3 regions of the Spartinivicinus poritis genome follow, and region 1 is predicted to be linked to each of the others. Evidence: predicted binding sites of a transcription regulator. Region 1 holds the regulator's gene; each other region holds the start of a gene.

Region 1 (4,428 bases):
GTAATTAATATAAGCAGTTGCTATGTTAGACCGTCAGGCTGCTTGCGGAGTACCCAGGATATACTGATGGTAATTATGGATAAAGTCGTCTAATGAGGCCTGGGGTTTACCATGGTAATAACGGCGCCAGCATTTCCCTAACAACCCTAAATTGGATGGATCACCTTTAGTCGGAAAATTTGGGACACGCTGGTAAACCATCCAGGCAATGGCTGTTGCATAACTCAGGTTAGTGGCTAATTCTTGGTGGGGATTTTCCAAAAATTCATGCTGGCTGGCCAATCCCCTTACCTGACTTGCCAGTTCTGGTAATTGAACCAAATATTTATCCCAAATATTTCTATGCATAATAGGGGTAATGCAATAAATGCCATAGGAATGATGTTTTTTAGGGCGTAGGTAGAAGCCTAGCCCACTTTCCTGAGCAGCTGTCCCCATTAGCAAATTTTCTGCTAAGCAATGCTTGATTTGCAATTGCTTTAAAGTGGGTTGAACGACATAATGTCTTAGTTCTTCTGCACAAATGCCCATTATTCAGCTCTCATTTTCCCTACGTTTATTGTTTTTAATGCATTTTTTTGACCAGTATGGGCCTTTACTGCTGTTGGCATTCCTTTTCTTCATTACAAAAAAATGACTGATATTCAATAAAATCCTGTTTTATGGTTAGTGTAGACTGAAATACACAACTTAACGGCTTGCTTTACTTGGAAAAAGTTAAAAAGTGTTTGATAAGGATAATGCTCTGAAGAATGGGGTTAGCGGTAGTGGAAATATTACTTTCGCTTTTTAACCTACCTGATGTTTGTTGAGCAAGATGAACAAGAAAATTATAAAGTGATCAAATAGCTGACAGAGTTGTCATTTAAATGACGGTGAAATTAGCGGTAACAGCTTTACTCTTCGATAACCAGCGCACCCTTTGATGGGCGCGCATTGGTGCAGCCAGGCCTGCTAGTCTTTAGCAAAGGCACAAAGTGTATAAACAGGAATATCCGAATCCTGGAGTTTTTGACTGCCACCTAAATCAGGCAAGTCAATAATGGCCGCTGTTTCATAAATACTACCCCCTAACTGTCGGGTTAAGGTTGCTGCGGCAAGAAGAGTGCCTCCCGTTGCAATCAAGTCATCCACTAGCAGAATACTTGCACCACTTTCAAAAGCATCATGTTGTACTTCTAGCACTGCTTTTCCATATTCGATGTCATATTCTTCTGCAATGGTTTGTGTAGGTAGCTTGCCTTGTTTTCGAAATAGCACTAGAGGCTTATTCAGCTCATAGGAAATGACCGAGCCTAGTAAAAAACCACGAGCTTCCATTGCGCCAATATGGGTAAAATCGGCATCAACATAACGTTGAATGAAGCTATCAACCACCATTCGTTGTGCTTTTGGTGATTTATATAAGGGAGTAATATCACGAAACATGACACCAGGGCTGGGCCAGTCAGGAACACTACGGATTAATGACTTTACATAATATTCGTCAAATATCATTATAATTTTTCCAGATAATGGTTTATCGATGCTTTTTCCCAGCTAAGGGACATGCACGAAATCACTTGCTGGATTTTTGCTCCAAGCTCGTTTGGCAAGGCGCAAAAAAGAAGGCATAGTGGGCTTATGTCGAGTTTTTGCCCTAACCACCAATAAACTTATAGCGCCAAGCGGGATGGATTGGAGCCAAAACTGTCAGCTATTTCGTGCACGTTCCTAAGTTTGCTGGGTAGGAAGGTTAGCCTGTTAATGAATCATTGGCTTGATTAACAGGTTTGCCCCCAGCTAAAGAGCAAATAGTCATGGAATCCTTGATCAGAATTTCCTTACCATTGGCATCAATTAAGCCATTTTTTTGGAAGCGCGTGAAGACACGACTAACTGTTTCTACCGCAAGCCCCAAGTAATTGCCCATCTCATTGCGAGACATGGGGAGTCTGAAAGCTTGAGAGGAAAAGCCCCGGCGACGGAAGCGGGCAGCTAAGTTTAAGAGAAAGGTTGCAATCCGCTCATCGGCATTTTTCTTACTGAGTAGCAGCATCATTTGCTGATCTTCGCGAATTTCTTTACTCATGATTTGCATTAATTTACGACGTAGCTCAGGCAGAGTACTGGCCAGCTCATCCAGTTTTTCGAAGGGGATTTCACAGACCATAGTGGTTTCAACTGCTTGAGCTGATACTGGATAATGTTCATCATCAATACCACTTAACCCAACTAATTCACTTGGTAACTGGAAGCCAGTAATTTGTTCAACGCCATCATCAGTGGTGGTGTAGGTTTTTAAGGCGCCAGAGCGAACAGCATAGATAGAGCTGAACGTGTCACCCTGGAAAAACAAATGCTCACCTTTGCGTAGCGGCTTGCCTCGTTTAATAATGCTGTCTAGCGTATCAATATCTTCTATTTTTAAGGCAATAGGCAGGCAAAGGGTGCTTAATATACAGTCTTTGCAAGCGACTTGGTTGATAGGTTTTACTTTGGCAGTCATTGTTACGCTGAGGCCTCGAACGCATAAAGTTGTTAATTTAGGCTAACGGGTACATTCTGATTATTGTAGGGGGTGAACCCGGTTAGCAACAAGCGAAAATTTCTAGTATTAAATGACTTTAGAAAATAAATTTTCCGTTGACTGTTTGCTTGCCAGATATCGATCAAACACCATACAGATATTTCTGGCTAATAGCCTTCCATTGTTGGTGATAGTTAACTTGCTATCGGCTAAGGTAATGAGCCCATCTTCAAGCATTGGCATAAGTTGCATAATTTCTTCCCGGAAATAAACATGCCAATTTATTCCAAGAGGTTGGCAATACTCAGCTAAATCTACCTGAAAATGGCAGATTAGCTGTTGAATAATACTTCGTCTAAGTAAATCATCCTGGTTTAATCGAAAGCCACGTTTAATTGGTAACTGATTATTTTCGATTGACTGAATATAGTCATCAAGTGCAGTGTGATTTTGGCAGTAAACATCACCAATCTGACTAATTGAAGACACCCCAAGCCCAATTAAGTCGCAATGGCCATGGGTGGTATAGCCTTGAAAGTTACGATGTAACTCGCCTTTTGCTTGAGCAATAGCCAGTTTATCATCAGGCAAAGCAAAGTGATCCATACCAATATAGTGGTAGCCAGCTGCCTGTAGCCGGTCAATACTGTGCTGTAAAATACTGAGTTTTTCTGTAGCAGAAGGTAAGTCGTTGGGCTTAATTCGTCGTTGTGGCTTAAACCGATGGGGTAAGTGGGCGTAATTAAATATCGAGAGCCGGTCGGGTGAGAGAGCAATGACTTTATCAAGGGTTTCTAAAAAGCTGGTTGTAGTTTGAAAAGGTAATCCATAAATTAAATCCACATTAATGGATTTAAATAATAATGCTCTGGCTGCTTCAAAAATAGCCTCTGTTTCAGCCTCTGATTGAACTCGATTAACCGCTTTTTGCACAACCGGATTAAAATCCTGAATGCCTAAACTAATACGATTAAATCCCAAGGAGCGTAATAACCCCATGGTTGGCCAGTCAGCTTCTCGTGGGTCTATTTCAATCGAGTAATCCCCATCAATATCATCCACCAGTTGAAAGTGTTGCTCCAGCAGCTTAAACAACTGGGCGGTTTGCTCATGGGTCAAAAAGGTAGGGGTACCACCTCCCCAGTGCAGTTGCTCAACCACAGGCTTGCAGTCTAATTGCTGAGAGATAAGCTGGATTTCTTTTTCCAATACCGTCAGATAGGGCAGAGCTTTTTGCCGGTTTTTGGTAATAATTTTATTACAGCCGCAGTAATAACAAACACTGGCACAAAATGGGATGTGTACATACAGCGACAGTGGTGTTTGCTGATGTTTGAGTTTTGTTAAAGCCTGTTGATAGTGGTCAGGCTCAAATGATTCTGAAAACTCAACGGCAGTAGGGTATGAGGTATAACGTGGGCCTTGCTGATTATATCGTTCGATAAGCGAGGACTGCCACTTCAAAGGTCCTAACATAAACTTGGCCTGTCACTGTTGATACAGATTAACAGTGTAAAGCGGTGGTCTGGAAAAGAATTGACATGAGTCAATGGTCAATGATGATGGGCATGACTGTTATGGCTTGGCATTAACAGTGCCTGGTGAGGGCCTGGAATCGTCCATATGCCAAAGCCAATCATAAAAATCGCTGCCACTGTGCGAGTGAGGTGGTGGGCAATAAATTGCTTCAATACATCAGCGAAAAAACCAGTCGCTAATACAGTGGGGAGTGTACCTAAGCCAAACCCCAGCATTAATAAACCGCCCTCAAGTGTATTGCCACTGGCTGCAGACCAGGTGAGGGCGCTGTAAATAAGCCCACAGGGCAGCCAGCCCCATAAAATACCTAAACAAAAGCCCTGTTTACTATTGGTTGCGGGTAAAAAAGGTTTAGTTAACGGCTGAATATAACGCCACAG
Region 2 (4,428 bases), on a different contig from region 1:
AACAACTGCTCGTAAAGCGAATATTGATGAACTAACCAGTAGGGAAAAGCAAGTACTTAAGCTAATTGCGGAAGGGCAAAGCAATAAGCTAATCGCGCGGAAGCTAAAAATATCAGAAGGGACAGTAAAAGTGCATGTTAAACGGGTATTAAATAAGCTGAATATGAAGTCACGGGTTGAAGCCGCTGTATGGGTAGTCGAAAATCGAATCAATTGACTATTTTAAATATCGCTTTTGAATCTCAGCTAGTTTGCCGCTGTGTTTAAGCCTTATAAAAGATTGCTGGAGCTTTTTGACAATATCAGGGGCAGTATCTTTTTGAATGACGATATAGTATTTTTTAGAGCTATCTAATAGAAATAGCTTTTCGAAGTTGCCATATTGGCTATCAGCTTTTTTGGCTAAATAGGCCAGAGAGTATTCTAGAAATACAATTAGATCGATTCGGTCAAGCAATAGCATGCGTACATTTTGCTCATAGTTTACGGTTTCTGTGATTTTTAGGTTTGCGCTTTTTAGCTGTTCGGTGGCTGCTGTGCCTATAACAGTGCCAATGGAGTAACCTTTAGTTTTTATCTCTTCAAGTGATGAAGCTTGAATATCTTTCCTTCTTTTAAGTTTATAAATGTAAATATTACGATCGCTGATAGGGCCAATCCAATGAAACAGTTTTTCTCGATTGGGCTTACGAACGACTGTATATAATAATGTACCAGGTTTTTGTGATGCTAATAAAAATGCTCGTTTCCAGGGGGCAAATGCCCAGGATTCAGCTTTGATGCCAGAATCTTTTAGTAGATAATGGGTTATGTCGGTGGACAACCCAGTTATCTTGCCATTGTCTTTATAAGCATAGGGTGGATAGTTTTCTACAACAATATTGATATTACCTGCGAAAATGAGGGGATTGAATAAAGCTAAGAGAGTAAAGCAAGTCAGGTATTTCATTACCTTCCTCATGTATTTTTTACTCTCTTAAGTATTGGTTGTATTACTCCTATAAACAAGAGTTTATGCCTGGCTCTGCAAACCAGTATCCATTGCATTGATTGTCATTAGCAATCAATGACACTGTTTCTCCTTGAATGGCTGCATGATATTGGTTAATGATTTGTTTCATATCGTGAGACTGAGGGCTTAAACGAACAATATCAATTCCCATTTTTTGCATTGATGGTATTTGATTAATTAGGTTATATACGCTACCAGACTGGGTTTGGATGCCATTCAAGGTAAATAATGGTTGTTTCTCTTGGCTGTTAACGAGGATGCCGTCAGGGTAGTTAATACACACAAATTGGCAGTTATCTTTTGGTAAGTGGCGAAAGCGTGCAGTAAAGCACCGTGCAGAGTAAGCCAAGGGTAAATAACCGTAACTAAATACTTCCGTTTCAACCTTATCTTTAATACCTTGTTCGACACATTCTGTTAATATGGATTGAAGAGTATGAGCAGATAGTTCTACAGGCATTACCCAACGTTTAAGCCCTTGTTGATGTAAAAGGGAGAGGCTTCTGCCATTATAGATATTAATGGCTGGGCCTGTCACAAATGGAACCCCTTGGGCAGATAACAACTGCACTGCTGCCATATCATTGGCTTCGATGATAATCGAGTTGTTACAACAAATACGCCGCAAGCTGTTTAACTCAGACTCTGCTGAAATAAGTGCGAGTGTTGAAAGGACTACTTCTTTACCGGCATTGGCTAACTGCTGGGCTAGCTCAAGCCAGTCATCTGTATTTAACTCTCGACGCTTACTGCATACCGTTTCTCCTAGGTACACAATATCAATGGGTGTATCTATAATATTTTGGTAAAAATCGTAAACCTGTTGTTTGGGCCAAAAATATAAAATAGGGCCAAGAGATAACTTCATTACTTTATACCACTCACGATGAGTATCACTGCCAGGGTCTTGAGTATGCACCTAACGTCGTTTGTGTGCCTTCGGAAATCTTAGCGAGTTCATTTTGCCAGTGAGGTTTCACTGTAAAGTTGTTAGGGTCTGTCTTATAACTGTTTAATGCTTGTCGCCAAGCACTGACGACTTGCGCTACATAAGCAGGGCTGCGTTGGCGGCCTTCAATTTTAACTGCTTTAATGCCTATTGCTGATAACTGGGGAATAAGTGCTATGGTATTTAGACTAGTGGGCTCTTCAATAGTATTATAGACAGTACCTGCTACCTCAAAGCGGCCTTTACAAAGAGTGGGGTAACCTGCTTTTTCATTTGGTTGAAACTTGTCAATTAATATGTCATTTAATCGTGATTCCAGTCCTTCGCTGGTTTCTTGCCAGCGAACAAAGCTGGCAGGGGAGCAAGCACCACAGGTGTTGGGTGATTGGTCTGTCAAGTATGAAGATAGGTGGCAACGACCTTCAGCCATAATACAGAGTGAGCCAAAGGCAAATACTTCTAAGTCTACAGGTGACTTGATGGCTACTTGCTGAACTTGTTTTAAAGATAATACACGTGGTAACACAGCCCGTTTAATATCAAAATGCTGTTGATAGAATCTTAATGATTCATAGTTAGTTGCAGAGCCTTGTACTGACAAATGTAAGTTGAGTGTAGGGTAAGTATTACGTGCATAATCGAGAACACTAATATCAGCACAAATCAAAGCATTGACACCTAAATCTGCAGCAAGATCAACAGCCTTTTGCCAACGTATCCAGCCTTCTGGTTGGGGGTAGGTGTTGATGGCTACAAATACCTTTACACCTCTATCAGTTGCGTATTCTAATGCTTTAGTAGCCTTTTTATCATTAAAGTTGAGACCAGCAAAATGGCGAGCATTGGTATCGTCTTTAAAGCCTATATAAACAGCATCTGCACTATTATCTACCGCAGCTTTCAGGGCTGGTAAACTTCCAGCGGGGCAGACCAACTCCATATATTAAGTCCTCATCGCTATACCCTGTATACAACTTGCGAATCAAAGTATATAGCCAGATCTTAAATGACCTAGTTAGCTTTTAATCGTTATCGCTATGAGTAAGTGGGTAATGATAGATAGTTAATAAGTTGAAATATTGTGAGGGTAACAAAGTCAGTGATTAACAAGCTTGATTTGTATCAAGCGGAGTTGTTTTTAGTGTGTAAGTATTAAAGGATGAAATTTATAGTCACATTTCACAAGTTATTGCTTAATAGTGAACACCTTGTCGAATTGTACTAGTTGTAATGTTTTGTATATAAAGTTATTACAATGTACTACCTGTATTTTTTTTGTACTTAGGTCTTGTTTCATACACATCATCACACCGATTGCAGAACTATCCATGTAGTCAGTTTGCTGGAAGTCAATAATATAAGTATGAACTTTATCTTTAGCATTTAAGTAGGCTTCTTTAAATGCATGCACAACTTCTCGGGTGAAGTTTTTTCCGATAAAAATAGTAAGTTGGTTGTCAGCTGTTTCCGTTTTAATATTTGTTCCAAAGTTGTCCATAACTTGTCTTTATTCTATTGCTTTTAGTAAGTCACCTTTGATTATAGTTTAAGCAGTAAGATTAATAAAGTAGGCCTTGACTTAAATCAAAATGGTCACTGGCTATACAATAGATACTGCCTAGTTTCAATTGACCCTTAAAATGAGTATAGCTGCTATGATTATTAGCTTGCCTGATACACAAAAGTTGTTGCCTGCTGTACCAAAGTTAATAGCTAAGCCTTTTGTTTATATGCCTTTTGCTTTACAGCAGAAGCTGCTCACCCACTTATTACAACAGGCTTTTAGTGAGACATTAGCAGATGGTGACTGTGAATTTTTACAAGGTTCCTGGTTAAAAGTAGCTATTACCGACTTGAATATTAGCTGGCTATTTGGGTGTGGTGAGAAAAATGAAATACTGATTAAAAAAAATGGTTCGGCTGATGTGACGATAGAAGGGAGTTTGAATAGTTTTATATTGTTAGCTGCACGAAAGGAAGATCCTGATACGTTATTTTTTCAACGTCAGCTAACGATAGGAGGGGACACAGAATTAGGACTACAGGTTAAAAACTTATTGGATAATATGGAGCTTGATGTGTTACCGCCTATAATGAATTTATCCATTCGCTGTGGTGCTGAGTATATTTCACTGTTCAGTAAGAACGAATTTTAGTATCAGTAATGTATAATTTTAATTTGGGTAATAAGAGCTCTAAATCATAGTGATTGGACTGTTGGTTTAGGTCTGTATTTAAAATATTGCCAGGTTTAAATGGTTGTAGTACCCATTGTTTGACTTTATGTGAGGCTAAAATCTTTGCCATTATGAGCAAGTCTTCAGGATTAATGAGTTGGTAGTTGATAGTTGTTCTGATTTCATAGGGGGTATTGGACTCTAATAACTGGGTTAGGCTTGTCATGCATTTTTTATAATAGACTTTACTGCCTGTAATAGTAGTAGCTAAATGAGGTGGTGATTTAAAA
Region 3 (4,428 bases), on a different contig from region 1:
CCAACGCAAAAAAATCCAGATAGAAAAGCAGCGAGCAGAATTAAAAATTCAACTGAATAATATTCAACGTCAGGCCAATGACTATAACAGCAACCGGAAACAAGTTGTTACTGCCCGCACCGCAGGAATTATTCAAAAGATCAATGTTGTACAGGGCTCTACTATTCTACCATCAGAGCAAATCACCATCGAAATTCAGCCTGAAAACAGTAAAGGTTTAAAAGCGGTTCTTTATATTCCCTCTCCCCGAGTAGGTATTGCCCGAGAAGGTCAACCAGTCAGGGTATTGATTGATGCTTACCCAGTAGAAAAATTTGGTACCCTCAAGGGCACTGTTACCCAACTATCCAATGTCGCTTCTTATGCAAAAGAGAGTAATATCAAACTAGACGATCAATTAATTTATTATCGGGCCGAAGTGGACATCAATAAACAGCATATGCAACTCAATGACAAACAATACCCACTCCGCCCTGGATTAACCTTAAGCGCCGACTTGATTCAAGAACAACGCACCCTAATGGAGTGGATATTTGAGCCACTTTACCGGATTAAAAAACGTCTCTTAAGTAGCTAGTCGTGCATGTGTAAAGTCGTTACCCAACTATACACACCATTAGCTTTCTCTTCATTTATATCGATAAACTATTCGACCTACCCTCTCAGTGAATCGATTAATACCACCACTAACGCCTTTTTTATTGGGACTGGTTTTAAAATTCCGCACACTACCTTCGGCCAGATCTAACTGATTGGCAAGCAGCTTTTCGAAAGCCTTTCGTTTCAACATAGTAAAACCAAACCGGATAGCAGATTTATTTTTTAGCTTATGAGCAATTTTTAATAACCGATCAGCTAACTCAACCCGAAATAACAGGGCGTTGTTATCAAGCTGCTGCTGTATTCCTTCACCCACTAAGAGCTGATTTAGCTTATCAGCCTGTTCATGCATCATTTTAATACTGGCGATAATATCGTTTTTTCGATTATAGTGAATGGTTTGTTGCCAGTCGGAAGAACGTGCAACAAAGGCCCACCATCTTGCCCTGACTTTCTGGAAAAATAGTTTTACCTTCCCAGACTGACTAATATCTGCAGGCATATAGTCATGCCAGCTCACTTGATGGTTTTCCAACCGCTCAACTAATTGAATGGCTTTACCTACATCAGAAACTGCCTTATAGCCAGATAATTTAGGTGTTAAGTCATCAACAGCAGCAACAAACTGCTCTAACCGAATTACATAGCGTTGATAGTGTTTTAGTTGTTCCCGTAGCTGTTCTATACCATCTTTAGTCGCCAAATGGGTGTGCGGTTGCTTCAATAATTCCTGACAGGCACTAAGATCCACCTTTAAGTTATCGAATTTTCGAGTCTTATAATCAATAACATGGTTGCTAAAATGGTTATCCGCCTTAGTAGCAATTTGTTGTATTGCCTGCTCAAACAAACCACCTCGACTAATAGCAGCGACTTGTTTTTGGCAAGCTTCCAAGCGTTCCAGCAATTGACCAAGTAGCTTTTTTTCATGCTCAACCACTTCCACCGCTCGTGCTGTGTTTGCTCTAATCCTAAATTTACCCCGATATTGTTTTATTTCGTTTGTAGGCTCAAAAGGATTATCGTGAGGCTTAAATAATACTCGATATGCTTTAGTTGTGCGGTTTTTTTCAGAGCCTATCACCTCAACATATTTAGTCAATATATCAGCTATCTTTTGATCAGTCGGCGCTAACAAGCTTCGAATCAGAGTCGACTTATTTGAGTTGTGGGCCTTTTCTTCCGTAATAGCTCCATTACCTACTAATATATTTAGATAATTGGCCAAACCCTGAGCAGTTTTAGGAAAAGGCTCTTTTATACAAATTCTGCCATCTTCAATCTCTAGGGCACCAGCAGTAGGCATTTGTTCTTTTATCTTGTTGAAAACCGCCAAATGTTTAGGTGATGCCCATTTACCATTAACAGGCCGCAGCTCATTACCCGTTTTAGAAAAATAGCCCACTGGATCTTTAGGTAACCGCCTTAACTTAGCCTTGATTTCCCATTTGCCATAACATAATACATAGCTATTGAGCACATTTTCCAGGTAGCGTTTGATTAACTGCCGCTCCTCATTATCAATAACTGCACCATTATCTTCTAGGCTATTACCCTCTAGACTCTTATTCACGAGCTGTTGTGCAACACTGCTAGAAGCAATCAGCTCACTGCTAGTAACCGGCTTAGCCATCGTTTGTAGCTGATAATCAAGTTGCTGATGATTAAATAGTTGTCGTGCAGCCGCAGACTCACTCAATCTAACAACATTTCCTTGCCGAGCTAGCGGGGCAGCATGTTCTGTGGAAAAATTATCAGCTCTACTACCTACATCATGTGTATCTGGGTTACATCCAATAGGATATGTCATGGCTTACTTCCCATACCAATAACAGATACCCTCATCATAACCAATTGTAGTAAGTACTAATCTACTAAAAAAGGCTGTTCTATTTTATATCCTTCCTTTAACTCTTTTATATTGCTCAATCGTTACTCATTTTACATACCATCGGCCAACCCAGGATCTCAACCTAGGTAGTATTGATCCAGATCAAACACAATAAATAGTATTATATGAAAATCAAATATACTATATATAGTATACATCACTCATTGTTTAGTAGTTAGAAACCATCATGTTGCGTACAAATACTGTCGAATCCCCGCCGCTCTTGGATATACATAACACTTATCAGGAATATCTGACCAAGCAAGACTGGCGGATTAAAGCCAATGCCAACCAAGGGTATTCTCTAGGGGGGCTGATTTTAAACACCTCAGGTAAAATGACAGCCCATTACTGGCTATACACCCTTTACCCAGAAGCAGTAAGAAATGCCCACGTTAATGCTGACTTCCATATTCATGACTTGGATATGCTGGGGGGTTATTGTGCTGGTTGGTCATTACGTCAACTGCTGTATGAAGGGTTTAATGGTGTTACTGGAAAGGTCGAGTCAGCTCCACCAAAGCACTTATCAGCAGCGTTGGGGCAAATTGTTAACTTTTTAGGCACCTTACAAAATGAGTGGGCTGGTGCTCAGGCATTTAGTTCATTTGATACCTATCTCGCGCCATACATTCGCAAAGATCAAATCAGCTATCAACAAGTAAAACAATTAATCCAAGAGTTTATTTATAACCTGAATATTCCTTCCCGCTGGGGTACTCAGACACCTTTCACAAACCTAACATTTGATTGGACCTGCCCCGTAGACTTACAAAAACAAATCCCTGTTATTGCAGGTGAAGAACAACCTTTTAAATACGGCGAACTCACAAAAGAAATGGACATGATCAATCAGGCATTTATTGAAGTAATGACTGAAGGTGACGCTAAAGGACGTGTTTTTACTTTTCCTATTCCAACCTACAATATTACGCCTGACTTTGATTGGGAATCAGAGAATATCGATCGGTTGTTTGCAATGACGGCTCGGTATGGGCTGCCTTATTTTCAAAATTTTTTAAATTCAGACCTACAACCTCATATGGTACGCTCAATGTGTTGCCGGCTACAATTGGACGTACGTGAACTATTAAAACGAGGCAACGGACTATTTGGCTCCGCCGAACAAACTGGTTCTCTAGGTGTTGTTACCCTTAATTGTGCCCGTTTAGGTTATCTACACAAAGGCAATAAACAGGCTTTATTTCAACAGCTAGATTATTTATTAAATATAGCAAAAGACAGTTTAGAAATTAAACGTAAAGTTGTTCAACAATTAATGGATGAAGGGTTATACCCCTACACTAAGCGTTATCTAGGCACTTTGCGTAATCACTTTTCAACTATTGGTGTTAATGGCATCAATGAGATGATTCGAAATTTTAGTGATGACAAAGAGAATATTACTACCTGCCAAGGACAATTATTTGCTCTAGAATTACTCAACCACATTAAAGCGAAGATAATTGAATTTCAAGCAGAAACCGGCCAGTTATATAATTTAGAAGCAACACCCGCTGAAGGCACTGCATACCGATTTGCCAAAGAAGATAAAAAAAGATTTTCTAATATCCTTCAATGTGGGACTGAAGATTCCCCATACTATACTAACTCCAGCCAATTACCTGTTGGGTATACTGATGATCCATTTTTAGCATTAGAGTTACAGGAAAAATTACAACGTAGCTACACTGGGGGAACGGTCCTACACCTTTATATGGCAGAACCCATTTCAAGCAGTGTCAGTTGTCGTAAACTTGTCAAAGCCGCTTTGAGCAACTTTAAAGTACCGTATATCACGATTACTCCTACGTTCTCTATTTGTCCTGTTCATGGTTATTTGGCGGGCGAACATGAGTTTTGCCCAAAATGTGATGAAGAAATTCTTGCTAATGAGGTTAAATAAAGAAAAGATTATGACCATGCAAACTTTAACA

What was found. Region 1 encodes FNR, which switches genes on or off when oxygen is low (the NO sensors DNR and NnrR bind a similar motif). Its sites were predicted from a motif close to TTGATNTANATCAA; they were not measured.
Region 2: a site for FNR is predicted at 3,074-3,087, ahead of ubiU (ubiquinone anaerobic biosynthesis protein UbiU). Genes of this name have one in related genera too.
Region 3: a site for FNR is predicted at 2,584-2,597, ahead of ORQ98_RS12965 (ribonucleoside triphosphate reductase). Genes of this name have one in related genera too.

Annotation. Positions count from the first base shown of each region.
Region 1 covers NZ_JAPMOU010000026.1:44,686-49,113, reverse strand. The annotation lists gene ORQ98_RS18400 (hypothetical protein) at 34-531, opposite strand; gene ORQ98_RS18395 (adenine phosphoribosyltransferase) at 955-1,497, opposite strand; gene fnr (fumarate/nitrate reduction transcriptional regulator Fnr) at 1,736-2,488, opposite strand; gene hemN (oxygen-independent coproporphyrinogen III oxidase) at 2,597-3,985, opposite strand; gene ORQ98_RS18380 (sulfite exporter TauE/SafE family protein) at 4,063-4,428, opposite strand, start outside.
Region 2 covers NZ_JAPMOU010000015.1:21,330-25,757, forward strand. The annotation lists gene narL (two-component system response regulator NarL) at 1-217, shown strand, start outside; gene ORQ98_RS12930 (substrate-binding periplasmic protein) at 218-949, opposite strand; gene ORQ98_RS12935 (U32 family peptidase) at 999-1,880, opposite strand; gene ubiU (ubiquinone anaerobic biosynthesis protein UbiU) at 1,906-2,901, opposite strand; gene ORQ98_RS12945 (STAS domain-containing protein) at 3,148-3,459, opposite strand; gene ubiT (ubiquinone anaerobic biosynthesis accessory factor UbiT) at 3,602-4,117, shown strand; gene ORQ98_RS12955 (anaerobic ribonucleoside-triphosphate reductase activating protein) at 4,098-4,428, opposite strand, start outside.
Region 3 covers NZ_JAPMOU010000015.1:26,331-30,758, reverse strand. The annotation lists gene ORQ98_RS12975 (HlyD family secretion protein) at 1-577, shown strand, start outside; gene ORQ98_RS12970 (hypothetical protein) at 629-2,410, opposite strand; gene ORQ98_RS12965 (ribonucleoside triphosphate reductase) at 2,679-4,397, shown strand; gene nrdD (anaerobic ribonucleoside-triphosphate reductase) at 4,408-4,428, shown strand, end outside.